Regions from separate parts of the Leclercia sp. W6 genome, predicted to be linked through region 2. Evidence: predicted binding sites of a transcription regulator. Region 2 holds the regulator's gene; each other region holds the start of a gene.
What was found. The regulator PhoB, encoded in region 2, activates phosphate uptake and scavenging genes when phosphate is short. The targets are predictions, from matches to a motif close to CTGTCATAAAACTGNCNNAT.
Positions count from the first base shown of each region.

Region 1: a site for PhoB is predicted at 3,998-4,017, ahead of serA (phosphoglycerate dehydrogenase). Genes of this name have one in related genera too.
Region 3: a site for PhoB is predicted at 881-900, ahead of pstS (phosphate ABC transporter substrate-binding protein PstS). Genes of this name have one in related genera too.

Region 1 covers NZ_CP031104.1:4,594,827-4,601,324, reverse strand. The annotation lists gene pepP (Xaa-Pro aminopeptidase) at 1-540, opposite strand, end outside; gene DVA43_RS22695 (YecA family protein) at 562-1,140, opposite strand; gene zapA (cell division protein ZapA) at 1,308-1,637, shown strand; RNA gene ssrS (6S RNA) at 1,679-1,862, shown strand; gene DVA43_RS22675 (5-formyltetrahydrofolate cyclo-ligase) at 1,888-2,484, shown strand; gene serA (phosphoglycerate dehydrogenase) at 2,575-3,807, opposite strand; gene rpiA (ribose-5-phosphate isomerase RpiA) at 4,075-4,734, opposite strand; gene argP (DNA-binding transcriptional regulator ArgP) at 4,885-5,778, shown strand; gene DVA43_RS22645 (oxidative stress defense protein) at 5,836-6,498, opposite strand, start outside.
Region 2 covers NZ_CP031104.1:2,623,781-2,630,278, reverse strand. The annotation lists gene sbcD (exonuclease subunit SbcD) at 1-1,006, opposite strand, end outside; gene phoB (phosphate response regulator transcription factor PhoB) at 1,201-1,890, shown strand; gene phoR (phosphate regulon sensor histidine kinase PhoR) at 1,912-3,207, shown strand; gene brnQ (branched-chain amino acid transporter carrier protein BrnQ) at 3,617-4,936, shown strand; gene proY (proline-specific permease ProY) at 5,015-6,388, shown strand.
Region 3 covers NZ_CP031104.1:3,667,533-3,674,030, reverse strand. The annotation lists gene glmS (glutamine--fructose-6-phosphate transaminase (isomerizing)) at 1-665, shown strand, start outside; gene pstS (phosphate ABC transporter substrate-binding protein PstS) at 988-2,028, shown strand; gene pstC (phosphate ABC transporter permease PstC) at 2,157-3,116, shown strand; gene pstA (phosphate ABC transporter permease PstA) at 3,116-4,006, shown strand; gene pstB (phosphate ABC transporter ATP-binding protein PstB) at 4,054-4,827, shown strand; gene phoU (phosphate signaling complex protein PhoU) at 4,842-5,567, shown strand; gene DVA43_RS17950 (esterase) at 5,724-6,498, shown strand, end outside.

The DNA of each region.
Region 1 (6,498 bases), 2.0 Mb from region 2:
CTCCAGCTCTTCAGCCGATTTAAACAGGCGCAGTTCATGCACAACGGGACGCCAGTCGGTGATCGTTGCGGGCGCTTTCAGATTTTGCCGGGAGCCTTTACGCAGCTTATCCAGCGCGGCAAAGAGAATCTCGTCGGCATACGCATATTCGCCCTGGGCGTGGTAAACCACATCCAGGCCATTGAGCAGCTGGTAAAGCTGATCGTTGATTTCGCTGAACGCCAGGGCGCGATCCACGCCCAGCTTTTCCGGCGCGGCCTGCTGTCCCAGCCGACGGCCAAACCAGATCTCGGCGGTGAGATCCCGGACGCGATTAAACAGCACGCTGTGGTTGTGGGTGTCATCACTTTTAATCAGCACCAGTACCGACTCCGGCTCGTTGAAGCCGGTGAAGTACCAGAAATCACTGCTCTGGCGATACGGATATTCGCTATCGTTACTGCGCGTGGCCTCCGGTGCGGCAAATATCAGCGCGGCGCTTCCCGGCTGCATCGTAGCCAGCAGCGCCTGACGGCGACGAAGGTACTCTTGCTGAGTCATGACACCCTCCAGTAGTTGTTATTAGTGTAAGGTTGGTTTGCGCACTTCCGGCGCAGTGGGCTGAGTCCGCGTAAAGGTATCGTGGCAGAGCAACGACGCGACGCGCACATACTCAATGATCTCTTCGAGGGACATTTCCAGCTCTTCCTGGTCCTCTTCCTCGTCGTAGCCCAGCTGTGCAATGTTGCGCAGATCGTCGATCGCTTCTCCGGCTTCGCCCGTCACCTTTTCAAGTTTAGGCTGCGTTACGCCCAACCCCAACAGGTAATGGTTAACCCACCCGGCCAGCGCATCGGCGCGATCGAACACGCTGACGTCGTCGCCATCAGGCAGATAAAGCTGAAAAAGGAAGCCGTCATCTTCCAGCGCATCGCTGATTGCGCCATGCATACTGCGCAACGCCTGGGCCAGATCGTGACCAAACGCCAGACCTTCGTTCGTCAGGTCGTGAACCAGCGGCAGCCATGAGCTGTCGTTGTTTCCACCACACAGCATCCCGCTGATCAGACCGTGCATTTCAGCAGGTGTTAAACCCACGCCCTGCTGGTTCAGTAACTGGCTAACGTCGTTGTAGCCAGGCATTTCGTTCTGTATAGACATGCGCATTCGTCATCATTGGGAGGAATATTCATGGTATGCTACCACTTTGGACCCTGGTGAACCAGAATAGGGCTTGTATCTGCGCACCAGGGTAGCTATAGTGTCGCCCCTTCGCAGCCCCCGGAATCGGGTGTGAAGGCAGCGCAGTCAAACAGCAGGAAGGTGGCATGTCTGCACAACCCGTCGATATCCAAATTTTTGGCCGTTCGCTGCGAGTGAATTGTCCGCCTGAACAAAGGGATGCTTTGAATCAGGCTGCGGATGATTTGAATCAGCGGTTGCAAGATTTAAAAGAACGCACTAGAGTCACAAATACTGAGCAGCTGGTTTTCATCGCCGCGTTGAACATCAGTTATGAACTGACTCAGGAAAAAGCGAAGACCCGCGAATACGCGGCGAGCATGGAACAACGCATTAAAATGCTCCAGCAGACCATTGAACAGGCATTGCTTGATCAGGGTCGCATTACTGACAGACCGGGGCAAAACTTTGAATAACACTTCATGGTCTACTATGGTAGAGTGACCCTGAAGGAAAAATTTCTCTGAGATGTTCGCATGCGGGCCAGTCCCCTGAGCCGATATTTCATACCACAAGAATGTGGCGCTCCATGGTTGGTGAGCATGCTCGGTTCGTCCGAGAAGCCTTAAAATCATGACGACACATTCACCTTGAACCAAGGGTTCAAGGGTTACAGCCTGCGGCGGCATCTCGGAGATTCCCTCACCTTTCTACCCAGCGACTACCATGACGCAACTTCCTGAAGTTCCTGCCACACGTCAACACATTCGTCAGTTTATTCGTCAGCAACGCAGAGCACTAACGCCTGAACAGCAAGCCCATTTCGCGCAGCAAGCCGCGGCCCGCATGATGGCGTATCCGCCTATGGTCATGGCGCACACGGTGGCCCTGTTTCTCTCCTTTGACGGCGAACTGGATACCCAGCCGCTGATTGATGAACTCTGGCGAACCGGGAAAAAGGTCTATCTGCCGGTACTCCACCCTTTTAGCCCAGGTAACCTCCTGTTTCTGCACTACCATCCTCACAGCGAACTGGTGGTGAATCGTCTGAAAATCACCGAGCCGAAACTGGACGTGCGCGACGTATTGCCGCTGGATCAGCTGGACGTGCTGGTGACGCCGCTGGTGGCGTTTGATGAGAGCGGCCAGCGCTTAGGCATGGGCGGGGGTTTTTACGATCGCACTCTGCAAAACTGGCAGCAGTACGGTTTACATCCCGTAGGCTATGCGCATGATTGTCAGGGCGTGGAAACGTTACCGGTGGAGAAGTGGGACATCCCGCTGCCTGCGGTGGTGACGCCGTCCAGGATTTGGCAGTGGTGAAAAAAGCCGGGTGGCGGCGTCGCCTTACCCGGCCTACACAATCCGTAGGCCCGGCAAGCAAAGCGCCGCCGGGCAGCAGACCGCACTAAATCAGTAAAGCAGACGCGCGCGAATCGTGCCCGGAATGGCTTTCATCCCCTGCAGCGCTTTCTCTGCAACGTCTTCATCCGCTTCGATATCGATAACCACATAACCCATCTGCGCGTTAGTTTGCAGATACTGTGCGGCAATGTTGACCCCCTGCTCGGCGAAGATCTGGTTAATGGCCGTCAGCACGCCCGGACGGTTTTCGTGGATGTGCAGCAGACGGCGTCCGCCGTGCAGCGGCAGAGAGACTTCCGGGAAGTTGACCGCAGAGAGGGTGGAACCGTTGTCGGAGTATTTGCTCAGCTTACCGGCCACTTCAAGACCGATATTTTCCTGCGCTTCCTGCGTGGAGCCGCCAATGTGCGGAGTCAGGATCACGTTATCAAACTCGCACAGCGGCGAGCTGAATGGATCGCTGTTGGTCGCCGGCTCGGTCGGGAAGACGTCAATGGCCGCCCCCGCCAGATGTTTGCTTTTCAGGGCGTCACACAGGGCAGGAATATCCACCACCGTACCGCGCGCGGCGTTGATCAGCAGCGAGCCCGGCTTCATCAGCGCCAGCTCTTCCGCACCCATCATGTTTTTGGTGGAGGCGTTTTCCGGCACGTGCAGGCTCACCACGTCGCTCATGTTGAGCAGATCGGAGAGATGCTGAACCTGGGTGGCGTTACCCAGCGGCAGTTTGCTTTCAATGTCGTAGAAGAAGACGTGCATCCCGAGCGATTCGGCGAGAATGCCCAGCTGCGTGCCGATGTGGCCGTAACCGATAATCCCCAGCTTTTTACCGCGCGCTTCGAAAGAGCCGGAGGCCAGCTTATTCCAGATCCCGCGGTGCGCTTTGGCGTTGGCTTCAGGAATGCCGCGCAGCAGCAGCAGGAGTTCGCCGATAACCAGCTCCGCCACGGAACGGGTGTTGGAGAATGGCGCGTTGAATACCGGAATACCGCGCTTCGCGGCAGCATTGAGATCGACCTGGTTGGTGCCGATGCAGAAGCAGCCAATCGCCACCAGTTTTTCTGCCGCGGCAATAACCTCTTCTGTCAGGTGGGTACGGGATCGCAGGCCGATGAAGTGGGCATCACGGATCGACTCTTTCAGCTGTTCGGTATCCAGTGCACCTTTGTGAAATTCGATGTTGGTGTAACCCGCCGCACGAAGGCTATCCAGTGCTTTCTGATGCACCCCTTCGACCAGCAGAAATTTAATCTTGTCTTTCTCCAGTGATACCTTTGCCATTTCCCCGACCCTGTCTGATTGTCTGAACTGTTGTTGTGCTGGATTGAAATCCACTCCCGCCAACATATCAAAAAAAACTATTGCAGCAATATGAACGTTTGCGTCGGCACTCTGAAGAAATGTCATACAGCCGCAATTGGCAGTGAATTATTCTGTGGAGCAGGAGGAAAGCGGCAGGATCGTCAGGGGAGGGTTATAAATGTGACACAAGTCACCAAATATCGCTTTTGCAAAAATAATTAGCGGGGGGAAGCTCCCCCCGTCAGATCATTTCATGATGGTTTTCACGCCTTCGGCGGTGCCAATCAGCGCGACATCCGCGCCACGGTTGGCGAATAACCCTACAGTTACTACGCCTGGCAGGCCATTGATAACGTTTTCCAGCGCCACGGCGTCGAGGATCTCCAGACCGTGAACATCCAGAATCACGTTACCGTTGTCCGTCACCACGCCCTGACGGTATTCCGGGCGTCCGCCCAGCTTGACCAGCTCACGGGCAACCGCGCTGCGCGCCATCGGGATCACTTCAACCGGCAGCGGGAATTTGCCAAGGATATCCACCTGCTTCGAAGCATCGGCGATACAGATGAACTTGTCCGCAACAGAGGCGATGATTTTTTCGCGCGTCAGCGCCGCGCCGCCGCCTTTGATCATCTGCATATGACCGTTAATTTCATCCGCGCCATCAACGTAGATACCCAGGCGGTCGACTTCATTCAGATCGAAAACGGTAATGCCCAGGCTTTTCAGCTTTTCCGTGGATGCATCGGAGCTGGAAACTGCGCCCTCGATCTGCCCTTTCATCGTGCCCAGTGCATCAATAAAGTGTGCTGCCGTAGACCCTGTACCCACGCCGACAATGGTACCCGGCTGTACATACTGGAGAGCGGCCCATCCTACTGCTTTTTTCAGTTCATCCTGCGTCATGATCTCTTGCCCGTGGTGATTTTGCGTGACGCGCATTATAGAGCATTCACCTGCGCCATGTGATCTGCAAGGTCACCAATTTCGTCTGTATCAAACATAAATTTATGTCATAGTGCGAAGTATTGAATCATTTGGGAGTCAGCCAGAGCAATGAAACGTCCGGACTACAGAACATTACAGGCCCTTGATGCCGTTATTCGTGAACGCGGATTCGAACGCGCAGCACAGAAGCTGTGCATTACCCAGTCCGCCGTTTCGCAACGGATCAAACAGCTTGAGAATATGTTCGGGCAGCCGCTGCTGGTTCGTACCGTTCCGCCGCGTCCCACCGAACAGGGGCAAAAACTGCTGGCGCTGCTGCGTCAGGTTGAGCTGCTGGAAGATGAGTGGCTGGGTGACGAACAGACCGGCTCCACGCCGCTGCTCCTCTCCCTGGCGGTCAACGCCGATAGTCTGGCAACCTGGCTGCTGCCCGCACTGGCCCCGGTGCTGGCCGATTCGCCTATCCGGCTGAATTTGCAGGTGGAAGACGAAACCCGCACCCAGGAGCGTCTGCGTCGCGGTGAAGTGGTGGGCGCGGTCAGTATCCAGCCTCAGGCGCTGCCAAGCTGCCTGGTGGATCAGCTGGGGGCGCTGGATTATCTCTTCGTCGCCTCCAAAGCCTTTGCTGAACGTTACTTCCCGAATGGCGTCACCCGCGCGGCGCTGCTGAAAGCGCCCGCCGTGGCGTTTGACCATCTCGATGATATGCATCAGGCGTTTTTACAGCAGAACTTCGACCTGCCGCCCGGCAGCGTACCCTGCCATATCGTTAACTCATCAGAGGCCTTCGTGCAGCTGGCGCGTCAGGGCACAACCTGCTGCATGATCCCGCATCTGCAGATCGAGAAAGAGCTACAGAGCGGCGAACTGATCGACCTGACGCCAGGCCTGCACCAGCGCCGCATGCTCTACTGGCACCGCTTCGCGCCGGAAAGCCGGATGATGCGCAACGTTACCGATGCGCTGCTGGCCCACGGCCATAAGGTCCTGCGCCAGGACTAATAAAAAAGCCGGGTCGCGTTAACGCTCACCCGGCTTTTTATTACTGCTAAACAACCATTACGGTGCTTTTGTCGCAGTATCAGGCTGCTGCACTTGCTGCTGCACCTGTGGAGTCTGCTGGCTCTGCTGCTGACCCTGTGCAGGCTCCAGCTGGAACACCACATCAACCTGATCGTCGAACTGAATCGTTGGCTGCTCGTAAGTATCCTGCGCGGAGACCGGCGCCGCTTCCGCTTTCATCATGCGCACCATCGGGCTCGGTTGGTAGTTAGAGACGTGGTAACGCACGCTGTATACCGGCCCCAGTTTGCTGTTAAAGCCAGAAGCCAGCTGCTGCGCCTGATGCAGGGCGTCATCAATCGCCGCTTTACGCGCTTCGTCTTTATACTTCTCTGGTTGCGCAACGCCCAGGGACACCGAACGGATCTCATTCAGACCCGCTTTCAGCGCGCCATCGAGCAGAGAGTTAAGTTTATCCAGCTGACGTAAGGTCACTTCGACGGTACGTACCGCGCGATAACCTTTCAGGATGCTTTTGCCATTCTGATAGTCGTAATCTGGCTGGGTGCGCAGGTTAGCGGAATTGATATCTTTCTTCGCTATGCCATTCTGCTCAAGGAATGAGAGATATTGCGCAACGCGATCGTCTGCCTGTTTCTTGGCGGTGGCCGCATCTTTGGCCGCCACGTTGACTTCAATGGCAAGGGTAGCGATATCCGG
Region 2 (6,498 bases):
GGACCTCTACCGGCAGATCGTCCGTCAGCTGCTGGATCTTACGCTGCATATCGTGCAGGTACTCCTCGGTGGTGAGTTCGATATCCAGCCAGACGGGAGGCGTCTGCTCCACGCCGCGCCACTGCTCAAGCTGGGCGGTGATCGCCGCCAGATCGCCCTTCAGCACCGCCAGCGGCTGGGTAATGGGCACCTCAAGCGATTCGACGCTGCTGAGCTTGCCCTGGTCGAAACTCACCAGATGGACGCATTTGCTTTTGCCGGTTTCATCAAAGCTGAGGGGAATAGGGGAGCCGCAGTAGCGGATATGTTCGCAACCGCCAATCATCTGCGCCCGGTGGATATGGCCCAGCGCTATATAGTCAGCGGCCGGGAAGTGCTGCGCGGGAAACGCATCCAGCGTACCGATATAGATGTCACGTACCGCGTCACTTTTACTGGCGCCGACGGTGGTGAGATGCCCCGTGGCGATAATCGGCAGTACGCTGTCGCCGCGAAGCGCGCAGGCCTGGGTATATTGCTCGGCATAATAGTGGGTAATGGCCTGCAACAGCTGCTGCTGTTTCTCAAGCCCGGAGAGGCCTGCCTGGCTTCGCACCACGTCCCGGGGGCGTAAAAACGGGATCGGGCAGAGTACCGCGCCGGGGGTGCCGTCGCGTCGGGTCAGAATTTGCGGCCCATGTCCGGCGCTGGCGACCACGGTGGTGTTGAGAAACGCCAGGATCTCGCGGGACTCATTCAGCGTGGCGACGGAATCATGGTTGCCGGCCACAATCACCAGATGGCAGCCGGTTTTTTGCAGATTGACTACGAAACGGTTATAGAGCTCGCGCGCGTAGCTGGGCGGCGAGCCGGTATCGAAAATATCCCCGGCCACGAGGATGGCATCCACGTCATGCGATTGCGCCATCTCAAGCAGCCAGTTGAGAAATGCTTCATGTTCGGCGGCGCGGCTTTTGCTGTAAAAATTTTGTCCCAGATGCCAGTCCGAGGTGTGAAGTATGCGCATAACAGATCCGTGGCAAAAAATGGTTAGCGGGATTATAAACTTTCAGGGGGAGGAAGATAACCGCTACAATCGGGGCTGCCATAAAACAACGGCTTGCCTTTATGAGCGGGCGCGTTTTTCATAAATCTGTCATAAATCTGACGCATAATGACGCCGTATTACAAACATGTAACCTTAATAAGACAGGGCTAAGTATGGCGAGACGTATTCTGGTCGTAGAAGATGAAGCACCCATTCGCGAAATGGTCTGTTTCGTGCTCGAACAAAATGGCTTTCAACCGATAGAGGCCGAAGATTACGACAGCGCGGTGAACCAGCTCAACGAACCCTGGCCCGATCTGATCCTGCTCGACTGGATGCTGCCTGGTGGCTCTGGTCTGCAATTCATCAAACATATTAAACGTGAAGCGTTAACCCGCGATATTCCGGTGATGATGTTAACGGCCCGCGGCGAAGAGGAAGATCGCGTTCGCGGTCTGGAGACCGGCGCGGATGACTACATTACCAAACCGTTTTCCCCGAAAGAGCTGGTGGCGCGCATTAAAGCCGTGATGCGCCGTATTTCACCGATGGCGGTGGAAGAGGTGATTGAGATGCAGGGGCTGAGTCTGGACCCTACCTCGCACCGCGTAATGACCGGTGAAAATCCCCTCGATATGGGACCAACGGAATTCAAACTGTTGCACTTTTTCATGACCCACCCGGAACGCGTCTATAGCCGCGAGCAGTTGCTCAACAATGTCTGGGGCACTAACGTCTATGTTGAAGATCGCACGGTTGATGTTCATATCCGCCGTTTGCGCAAGGCACTTGAAACCAGCGGTCACGATCGCATGGTGCAAACCGTCCGCGGCACGGGTTATCGTTTCTCAACCCGTTTCTGAACAATGACAGGAGTGTGACGCGTGCTGGAACGGCTGTCATGGAAAAGGCTCTGTTTTGAACTGATACTCTGCTGTATTCCGGCCCTGATCCTCGGGGCCGTAATCGGTTATTTACCCTGGTTTTTACTGGCGGCAGTCACCGGACTGCTCATCTGGCATTTCTGGAATTTGCTCCGCCTCTCATGGTGGCTATGGGTTGACAGAAGTATGACCCCGCCGCCAGGAAGCGGCAGCTGGGAACCCCTCCTGTATGGCCTGCACCAGATGCAGATGCGTAATAAAAAACGCCGACGCGAGCTGGGCAGCCTGATCAAACGCTTTCGCAGCGGCGCCGAATCGCTGCCGGATGCGGTGGTATTGACCACCGAAGAGGGGGCGATGTTCTGGTGTAACGGACTGGCGCAGCAGTTGCTGGGCCTGCGCTGGCCGGATGATAACGGGCAGAATATCCTCAACCTCCTGCGTTATCCGGAGTTCGCCCAGTATCTGAAAAAACGCGATTTTACCCGCCCGCACAATCTGGTCATGAACAACGGTCGCCATCTGGAGATCCGCGTGATGCCCTACAGCGACCAGCAGTGGCTGATGGTGGCGCGGGATGTGACGCAAATGCACCAGCTTGAAGGGGCGCGGCGCAATTTCTTCGCCAACGTCAGCCACGAGCTGCGCACCCCGCTGACGGTATTGCAGGGCTATCTGGAGATGATGCAGGAGCAGACGCTGGAAGGCGCGCCGCGGGAAAAAGCGCTGCACACCATGCGTGAGCAGACGCAGCGCATGGAAGGGCTGGTGAAGCAGCTGCTGACCCTCTCCCGCATTGAGGCGGCACCAACCCTGGCGCTGAATGAAACCATCGACGTGCCGATGATGCTGCGAATGCTGGAGCGCGAAGCGCAGACCTTAAGCCAGCAGCAGCATCAGCTCACCTTTGAGGTGGATAACAACCTGCAAGTACGCGGCAGTACCGACGAGCTGCGCAGCGCCATCTCTAATCTGGTCTATAACGCGGTGAATCATACCCCGCCAGGCACCCACATCACCGTGCGCTGGCAGCATGCGCCAACGGGAGCGGAGTTCAGCGTGGAAGACGATGGTCCCGGTATCGGCCCGGAGCATATTCCGCGTCTTACCGAGCGTTTTTATCGGGTGGATAAGGCGCGCTCCCGGCAGACGGGGGGCAGTGGCCTGGGGCTGGCGATCGTGAAACACGCCATTAATCACCACGACAGCCGCCTGGATATCGTCAGTACGCCGGGGAAAAGTACGCGTTTTAGCTTTGTGATCCCGGAACGTTTGATTGCCAGTAACAGCGCCTGACGGCGTCACTGTAATCAGAAATTGCCACAGGCCAGCCAATGCTGGCCTGTTTGCTTTGCAGTTCAGCGAAGCGCGAATAAATATTATACGCCTGTTGCTTTTTTGTTCGCATGATTAGCCATGAGTTTTTCTTATAAATGGTTTATTATCCCACTTCTAACTTTCGAGTTGGCATATTGTTCTGGTTTTGAGATCCCATATTGCCTTTAAACGTTATAAGCGTTTAAATTGCCACCCTGATATCGTCGGACAGACTGTATTTGCGTGGTAAATCGAAAAACTATTCTTCTCCACGCCGGTAGGGAAGCATTTCCCGCTGAGGTTGCACATTTTTTCCGCTGTTTTGTTCCGCAACGGATAGCGAAAAATTCAACGTTTTCAACACCACATCCACAGGCAGTAAGGTTTTATGACCCATCAATTGAAATCGCGCGACATCATCGCGCTGGGCTTTATGACATTTGCGCTGTTCGTTGGCGCTGGCAACATCATCTTTCCTCCCATGGTTGGCTTACAGGCGGGTGAACACGTCTGGACCGCTGCGATTGGCTTTTTAATTACCGCGGTTGGCCTGCCGGTGCTGACCGTCGTTGCGCTGGCGAAAGTTGGCGGCGGCGTGGATAGCCTGAGCACCCCTATCGGGAAAGTCGCAGGTATTCTGCTGGCAACCGTCTGCTATCTGGCCGTCGGCCCGCTGTTTGCCACCCCGCGCACCGCGACCGTCTCCTTTGAAGTGGGTATTGCTCCGCTGACCGGCGACGGCGCTATGCCGCTGTTGATCTATAGCCTCATCTACTTTGCTCTGGTGATTCTGGTCTCCCTCTATCCGGGCAAGCTGCTGGATACCGTGGGTAACTTCCTTGCGCCGCTGAAAATCGTGGCCCTGATTGTCCTGGCCGTGGCTGCCGTTATCTGGCCTGCTGGCCCGATCAGTGATGCAATGGACGCCTACAAAAATGCCGCGTTCTCTAACGGCTTTGTCAACGGCTACCTGACCATGGATACCCTGGGCGCGATGGTGTTTGGTATCGTCATTGTGAACGCCGCCCGTTCTCGCGGCGTGACCGAAGCGCGTCTGCTGACCCGCTACACCATCTGGGCGGGTCTGATTGCGGGCGTAGGCCTGACATTGCTCTATCTGGCGTTGTTCCGTCTGGGTTCTGACAGCGCGGCCCTGGTAGACCAGAGCGCAAACGGCGCGGCTATCCTGCATGCCTATGTTCAGAACACCTTCGGCGGTTCAGGGAGTTTCCTGCTGGCGATCCTGATCTTCCTGGCCTGTCTGGTGACGGCGGTGGGTCTGACCTGCGCCTGCGCCGAGTTCTTTGCCCAGTATCTGCCGCTCTCTTACCGTACGCTGGTGTTCATCCTCGGTATCTTCTCCATGGCGGTCTCTAACCTCGGTCTGAGCCACCTGATCCAGGTCTCCATTCCGGTGCTGACGGCCATCTACCCGCCGTGTATCGTGCTGGTGGTGCTGAGCTTCACCCGCGGTTGGTGGAATAATTCTTCCCGAATTATTGCCCCGGCCATGTTTATTAGCCTGCTTTTTGGTATCCTTGACGGCATCAAAGCATCGGCTATCGGCGATACGCTCCCTGCCTGGACACAGCGTCTGCCGCTGTCCGAACAGGGCCTGGCCTGGTTGATGCCTACCGTTGTTGCACTGGTTCTGGCCGTAATCTGGGATCGTGCTGCGGGGCGTCGGGTAACGTCGAACGCGCACTAATCAACGGATAAATGTTCAACCACGGGGCTTATGGCCCCGTGGTTTTTTGTTTTTTTTGTGTTGAATGGCAAGACGTAAATGGAAAGCTCTAACAAACTGAAGCGGGGCCTTACCGCCCGCCACATCCGCTTTATGGCGCTGGGTTCTGCGATCGGTACTGGTCTTTTTTATGGCTCGGCAGATGCCATCAAAATGGCCGGTCCCAGCGTTTTGCTGGCGTATCTTATCGGCGGTGTTGCCGCTTATATCATCATGCGCGCGCTGGGGGAGATGTCCGTTCATAACCCCTCAGCCAGCTCCTTCTCCCGCTATGCGCAGGAAAACTTAGGCCCACTGGCGGGCTATATCACCGGCTGGACCTACTGCTTCGAAATCCTGATTGTCGCCATTGCCGACGTAACGGCCTTCGGCATCTATATGGGCGTCTGGTTCCCGGCGGTGCCGCACTGGATCTGGGTGCTCAGCGTGGTGCTGATCATCTGCGCCATCAACCTGATGAGCGTGAAGGTGTTTGGCGAACTGGAGTTCTGGTTCTCCTTCTTTAAAGTGGCCACCATCATCATCATGATTGCCGCCGGTATTGGCATCATTATCTGGGGTATCGGCAACGGCGGCGAACCAACCGGCATCCATAACCTGTGGAGTAACGGCGGCTTCTTCAGTAACGGCTGGATAGGCATGGTGATGTCGCTGCAGATGGTGATGTTTGCCTACGGCGGGATCGAAATTATCGGTATCACCGCCGGGGAAGCGAAAGATCCGGAGAAGTCTATTCCGCGCGCCATTAACTCGGTGCCGATGCGTATCCTGGTCTTCTACGTGGGCACGCTGTTTGTGATCATGTCCATCTATCCGTGGAACCAGGTGGGCACGAACGGTAGCCCGTTTGTGCTGACGTTCCAGCATCTGGGGATCACCTTCGCCGCCAGTATTCTGAACTTCGTGGTGCTCACCGCGTCGCTCTCCGCCATCAATGCCGACGTATTCGGCGTGGGGCGTATGCTGCACGGCATGGCCGAGCAGGGCAGTGCGCCGAAGGCCTTCGCCAAAACCTCCAGCCGCGGCACGCCGTGGGTGACGGTGCTGGTGATGACCGTGGCGCTGCTGCTGTCGGTCTATCTCAACTACATCATGCCGGAGAATGTCTTCCTGGTGATCGCGTCGCTGGCGACCTTTGCCACCGTCTGGGTCTGGATGATGATTCTGATGTCGCAGATTGGCTTCCGTCGCCGTCTGTCGCCTGAAGAGGTAAAAGCGCTGAAGTTTAAAGTGCCGGGCGGCGTGGCAACTACCGTTGTTGGCCTGATCTTCCTGGTCTTTATTATCGGCCTGATTGGTTACCACCCGGAAACCCGCATCTCGTTGTATGTCGGCTTTGCGTGGATTGCGCTATTGCTGGTGGGGTGGGGCTTTAAACGCCGCCGCGAGCGCCAGTTAGCAGAAGCTCAGTAACCGAAATGCCCGGCAAACGCCGGGCATTTTTCTCCTCCCCCTTTCTCCTCCCCCAATAAATCTCTCCATGAGGAGGGAACATCAACTACCCTGTGGCAAGGTGGCCTCAT
Region 3 (6,498 bases), 1.0 Mb from region 2:
CGCTGATGACCAAAGCCGGTACCGAAATCGGCGTAGCCTCTACCAAAGCGTTCACCACCCAGCTGACAGTTCTGCTGATGCTGGTGGCGAAACTGGCCCGTCTGAAAGGTCAGGATGCGGCGATTGAGCACGATATCGTGCACGGTCTGCAGGCGCTGCCGAGCCGTATTGAGCAGATGCTCTCCCAGGACAAGCGCATTGAAGCGCTGGCGGAAGATTTCTCCGACAAGCATCATTCCCTGTTCCTGGGTCGTGGCGATCAGTATCCGATTGCTCTGGAAGGCGCGCTGAAGCTCAAAGAGATCTCCTATATCCACGCTGAAGCCTACGCGGCAGGTGAGCTGAAACACGGTCCACTGGCGCTGATCGACGCGGATATGCCGGTTATCGTGGTGGCACCGAACAACGAACTGTTGGAAAAACTGAAGTCCAACATCGAAGAAGTCCGCGCCCGTGGCGGCGTGCTCTATGTCTTCGCGGATCAGGATGCCGGCTTTACCAGCAGCGACAACATGCACATCATCGAGATGCCGCATGTGGAAGAGGTGATTGCCCCGATCTTCTATACCGTTCCGCTGCAGCTGCTGGCTTACCACGTTGCGCTGATCAAAGGCACTGACGTCGACCAGCCGCGTAACCTGGCGAAGTCCGTTACCGTAGAGTAATCCTCTCAGGCTCCACCTTCGGGTGGAGCTTTTTTTATCCTTTCTGCGCGTTTTTTCGCCTGCTTTTTTACCTTGCGTTCTATGACAAACTGTCATCTTCGGCTATTTTTTTCAGTGTCACAGAAAGAAAATTTACCTGAAATCAATCTGTCATATTTCAATATAAATACCTGATAATAATAGATTATTTTGCTGGTTTTTCTGCGCGATTTTCTTTGTCATAAAACTGTCATAATTCGTACATTTATCTGTCACCTCTTTGTCCTATTTTGCTCATCGTAGCCACTAAACAACGATTTACGAAAATCTTGCAGGAGACATTATGAAAGTTATGCGTACCACTGTCGCAACTGTTGTCGCCGCGACCTTATCGATGAGCGCGTTCTCTGTTTTTGCAGAGGCAAGCCTGACTGGCGCTGGTGCAACCTTCCCTGCGCCGGTGTATGCCAAATGGGCTGATACCTACCAGAAAGAGACTGGTAACAAGGTGAACTACCAGGGTATCGGCTCCTCCGGTGGCGTTAAACAAATTACCGCAAATACCGTTGATTTCGGCGCATCTGATGCTCCGCTGTCGGATGAGAAACTGAATCAGGAAGGCCTGTTCCAGTTCCCGACCGTTATCGGTGGTGTTGTGCTGGCGGTGAATATCCCTGGCCTGAAGTCCGGCGAACTGGTGCTGGATGGCAAAACCCTGGGTGATATCTACCTCGGCAAAATCAAAAAATGGGATGACGAAGCCATCACCAAACTGAACCCGGGCGTTAAGCTGCCTTCGCAGAACATCGCTGTGGTTCGTCGTGCTGACGGTTCCGGTACCTCCTTCGTCTTCACCAGCTACCTGGCGAAAGTGAACGAAGAGTGGAAATCCAAAGTCGGTTCCGGCTCTACCGTTAACTGGCCGACCGGTCTGGGCGGTAAAGGTAACGACGGTATCGCCGCGTTCGTACAGCGTCTGCCTGGCTCCATCGGCTACGTAGAATACGCTTACGCCAAGCAGAACAACCTGGCGTACACCAAACTGGTTTCTGCCGACGGCAAACCGGTCAGCCCGACCGAAGAGAACTTTGCTAACGCAGCCAAAGGCGCTGACTGGAGCAAATCTTTCGCTCAGGATCTGACCAACCAGAAAGGCGAAAATGCATGGCCAATCACCTCTACCACCTTCATCCTGGTCCACAAGGATCAGAAGAAGCCAGAGCAGGGTGCTGAAGTGCTGAAGTTCTTCGACTGGGCATACAAAAATGGCGGCAAACAGGCTAACGACCTGGATTACGCCAGCCTGCCGGACAGCGTGGTTGAGCAGATTCGTGCTGCATGGAAAACCAACGTGAAAGACAGCAGCGGTAAAGCGCTGTACTAACAGGATATTTTTGACGAAGATGGCGGGTAGCGCTGGCGCTAACCCGCCCTACGGTTCCGACTGTAGGCCCGGCAAGCGTAAGCGTCACCGGGCATATTCGTAAGACGTCTCAAACAGAAGAGTAATTTATGGCTGCAACCAAGCCTGCATTTAACCCTCCGGGTAAAAAAGGTGACATGATTTTCAGCGCGCTGGTAAAACTGGCTGCGCTGATTGTGCTATTGCTGCTGGGCGGCATTATCGTGTCCCTGATTTTCTCCTCCTGGCCGAGCATCCAGAAATTTGGTTTCTCCTTCCTGTGGACCAAAGAGTGGGATGCACCGAACGATATCTACGGTGCGCTGGTGCCTATCTACGGCACGCTGGTGACCTCGTTTATCGCGCTGCTGATTGCGGTGCCGGTGAGCTTCGGTATCGCCCTGTTCCTGACCGAACTGGCGCCAAACTGGCTGAAACGCCCGCTGGGTATTGCCATTGAACTGCTGGCGGCCATTCCAAGTATCGTTTACGGCATGTGGGGTCTGTTTATCTTCGCTCCGCTGTTCGCGACCTACTTTCAGGAGCCGGTAGGTAACGTCCTTTCCGCCATCCCGTTTGTGGGCGCGCTATTCTCCGGTCCGGCTTTCGGTATCGGCATCCTGGCGGCTGGCGTGATCCTCGCCATCATGATTATTCCGTACATTGCGGCTGTCATGCGCGATGTCTTCGAACAGACCCCGGTGATGATGAAAGAGTCGGCCTACGGTATCGGCTGCACCACCTGGGAAGTTATCTGGCGTATCGTCCTGCCGTTCACCAAAAATGGGGTAATCGGCGGCATTATGCTGGGTCTGGGTCGTGCGCTGGGTGAAACCATGGCAGTGACCTTTATCATCGGTAATACCTACCAGCTCGACAGCGCCTCGCTCTATATGCCGGGCAACAGCATCACCTCGGCGCTGGCGAACGAATTCGCTGAAGCGGAGTCGGGCCTGCACGTAGCCGCGCTGATGGAACTGGGCTTAATTCTGTTTGTTATCACCTTCATTGTTCTGGCGATCTCCAAACTGATGATCATGCGCCTGGCGAAAAATGAGGGGGCACGCTAATGGCTACGCTCGAAATGCAAAATACCGCGGAGCTGGCGGAATCCCGCCGCAAAATGCAGGCGAAGCGCCGCATGAAAAACCGCCTCGCCCTGACGCTCTCCATGGCGACCATGGCGTTTGGTCTGTTCTGGCTGATCTGGATCCTGTTCTCCACGGTGGCGCGCGGCATCGACGGCATGTCGTGGGCGTTGTTTACCGAAATGACACCGCCGCCAAATACGGCAGGTGGTGGTCTGGCAAACGCCCTGGCGGGCAGCGGCCTGCTGATCCTCTGGGCGACCGTCTTCGGCACGCCACTTGGCATCATGGCGGGCATTTACCTGGCGGAGTATGGCCGTAAATCCTGGATTGCAGAAGTGATTCGCTTCATCAACGACATCCTGCTCTCTGCCCCATCGATTGTGGTCGGCCTGTTCGTCTACACCATCGTGGTGGCGCAGATGGAACACTTCTCCGGCTGGGCGGGTGTGATTGCGCTGGCGCTGTTGCAGGTGCCTATCGTTATTCGTACCACCGAGAACATGCTGAAACTGGTGCCGGACAGCCTGCGTGAAGCGGCCTACGCACTGGGTACGCCAAAGTGGAAGATGATTTCTGCCATCACCCTGAAAGCCTCCATCTCGGGGATCCTGACAGGTGTGCTGCTGGCCGTTGCCCGTATCGCCGGTGAAACGGCACCGCTGCTCTTTACCGCGCTCTCAAACCAGTTCTGGAGCACGGACATGATGCAGCCGATCGCCAACCTGCCGGTGACGATCTTTAAATTTGCGATGAGCCCGTTTGCCGAATGGCAGTCACTGGCCTGGGCCGGGGTACTGATTATTACCCTGTGCGTACTGTTACTGAACATTCTGGCGCGCGTTATTTTCGCGAAGAAGAAACACGGTTAATTATTGACGGCGTGGCACACTGCGGCGCCGGATGAGGAAATGAGTCAATGAGTATGGTGAATACTGCTCCGGGTAAGCTTTCGGTTCGTGACCTGAACTTCTACTACGGTAAGTTCCATGCCCTGAAGAACATCAACCTGGATATTGCTAAAAACCAGGTTACCGCGTTCATCGGTCCGTCTGGCTGCGGTAAGTCCACGCTGCTGCGTACCTTTAACAAAATGTATTCGCTTTATCCGGAGCAGCGCGCCGAAGGCGAGATCCTGCTGGATGGCGACAACATTCTGACCAATACCCAGGATATCGCTCTGCTGCGCGCGAAAGTGGGTATGGTGTTCCAGAAGCCTACGCCGTTCCCGATGTCGATTTATGACAACATTGCCTTCGGTGTGCGCCTGTTCGAGAAGCTCTCCCGCGCCGATATGGATGAACGCGTGCAGTGGGCTTTGACCAAGGCCGCATTGTGGAACGAAACCAAAGATAAACTTCACCAGAGCGGGTACTCTCTCTCCGGTGGTCAGCAGCAGCGTCTGTGCATCGCGCGCGGTATCGCCATTCGCCCGGAAGTGTTGCTGCTGGATGAGCCGTGCTCAGCGCTGGACCCGATCTCCACCGGGCGTATTGAAGAGCTGATCACCGAGCTGAAAGCGGATTACACCGTGGTGATCGTGACCCACAACATGCAGCAGGCTGCCCGTTGTTCCGACCACACAGCATTTATGTACCTGGGCGAGTTGATTGAGTTCAGTAAAACGGACGACCTGTTCACCAAGCCTGCGAAGAAACAAACAGAAGACTACATCACCGGACGCTACGGCTGATTCAGGAGTGCGCAATGGATAATCTCAATCTTAATAAACACATTTCCGGCCAGTTCAACGCAGAGCTGGAAAGTATCCGCACCCAGGTGATGACCATGGGCGGAATGGTCGAGCAGCAGCTTTCTGACGCGATCACCGCAATGCATAACCAGGACAGCGAGCTGGCGAAGCGCGTGGTGGAAGGCGATAAACATGTCAACATGATGGAAGTGGCGATCGACGAGGCCTGCGTGCGCATTATCGCCAAGCGTCAGCCGACAGCGAGCGACCTGCGTCTGGTCATGGCGATCATCAAAACTATCGCCGAGCTGGAACGTATTGGCGACGTGGCGGACAAAATCTGCCGCACCGCGCTGGAGAAATTCTCCCAGCAACACCAGCCGCTGCTGGTGAGCCTGGAGTCGCTGGGGCGTCACACCGTGCAGATGCTGCATGATGTGCTGGATGCCTTTGCGCGTATGGATCTGGATGAAGCGGTGCGTATTTATCGGGAAGACAAGAAAGTTGACCAGGAGTACGAAGGCATCGTGCGCCAGCTGATGACCTACATGATGGAAGACACACGCACCATTCCAAGCGTCCTGACCGCGCTGTTCTGCGCCCGTTCTATCGAGCGTATCGGTGACCGTTGCCAGAACATTTGCGAATACATCTTCTACTTCGTGAAGGGTCAGGATTTCCGCCATGTGGGTGGCGACGAGCTGGACAAGATGCTGGCGGGTAAAGATCCGAAAGAGTAATATCATCCTCTCATCACGCCAGTACTTACTGGCGTGATTATTTCTGGTGCAATCACATTATTTACCTTCATCCGTTGCCTGACGACCGAAACGCGCTAACGTGGGACGAAAAACAGCAAAGGATGGAACATGAAAAAATCATTAGCATGCCTGGCTATGGCAATCAGTATTGGAATAAGTACTGGAATGCCGGTTAACGCCGCCCCCTTTCCTGCCACACCCGATCCGGCGATGCCGGTTAGCCACTATGTCACGCAGGTTAATACGGATAAAAGTATTACCTTTCGCCTGTTTGCGCCTGCTGCGAAGCGGGTCTCCGTGGTGACGGGATCGATGCCGGAAACCTGGGTTTCCCATGATATGACGAAAGATAAAAACGGCGTCTGGTCATGGAAAAGCGAGCCTATGGCTCCGAACCTGTATGAATATTTCTACGATATTGACGGTTTTCGCTCCAGCGACACGGGCAGCCGCTATCCAAAACCCCAGCGCCAGGTCAATACCAGCCTGATTCTGGTCCCCGGCAGCATTCTGGACGATCGTCCGGTTCCCCATGGCGATCTGACCACCCTGACCTGGCATTCGCAGGCGCTCAACGCTGAACGCCGCGTCTATGTCTGGACCCCGCCGGGGTATAACGGTAAAGGCGAACCGTTACCGGTTCTCTATTTCTATCATGGTTTTGGGGACACCGGCCTTTCGGCCATCGATCAGGGCCGCCTGCCGCAAATCATGGATAACCTGATGGCCGAGGGGAAAATCAAACCTATGCTGGTGGTCGTACCCGACACGGAGACCGACACTCCCGAAGCGATTCCTGAGAACTTCCCGCCTGCCGAAAGACGCAAAACTTTTTATCACCTCAACGCTAAAGCCGCAGATCGTGAGCTGATGAGCGAGATCGTTCCGCTGATTGATACCCGCTTCAACG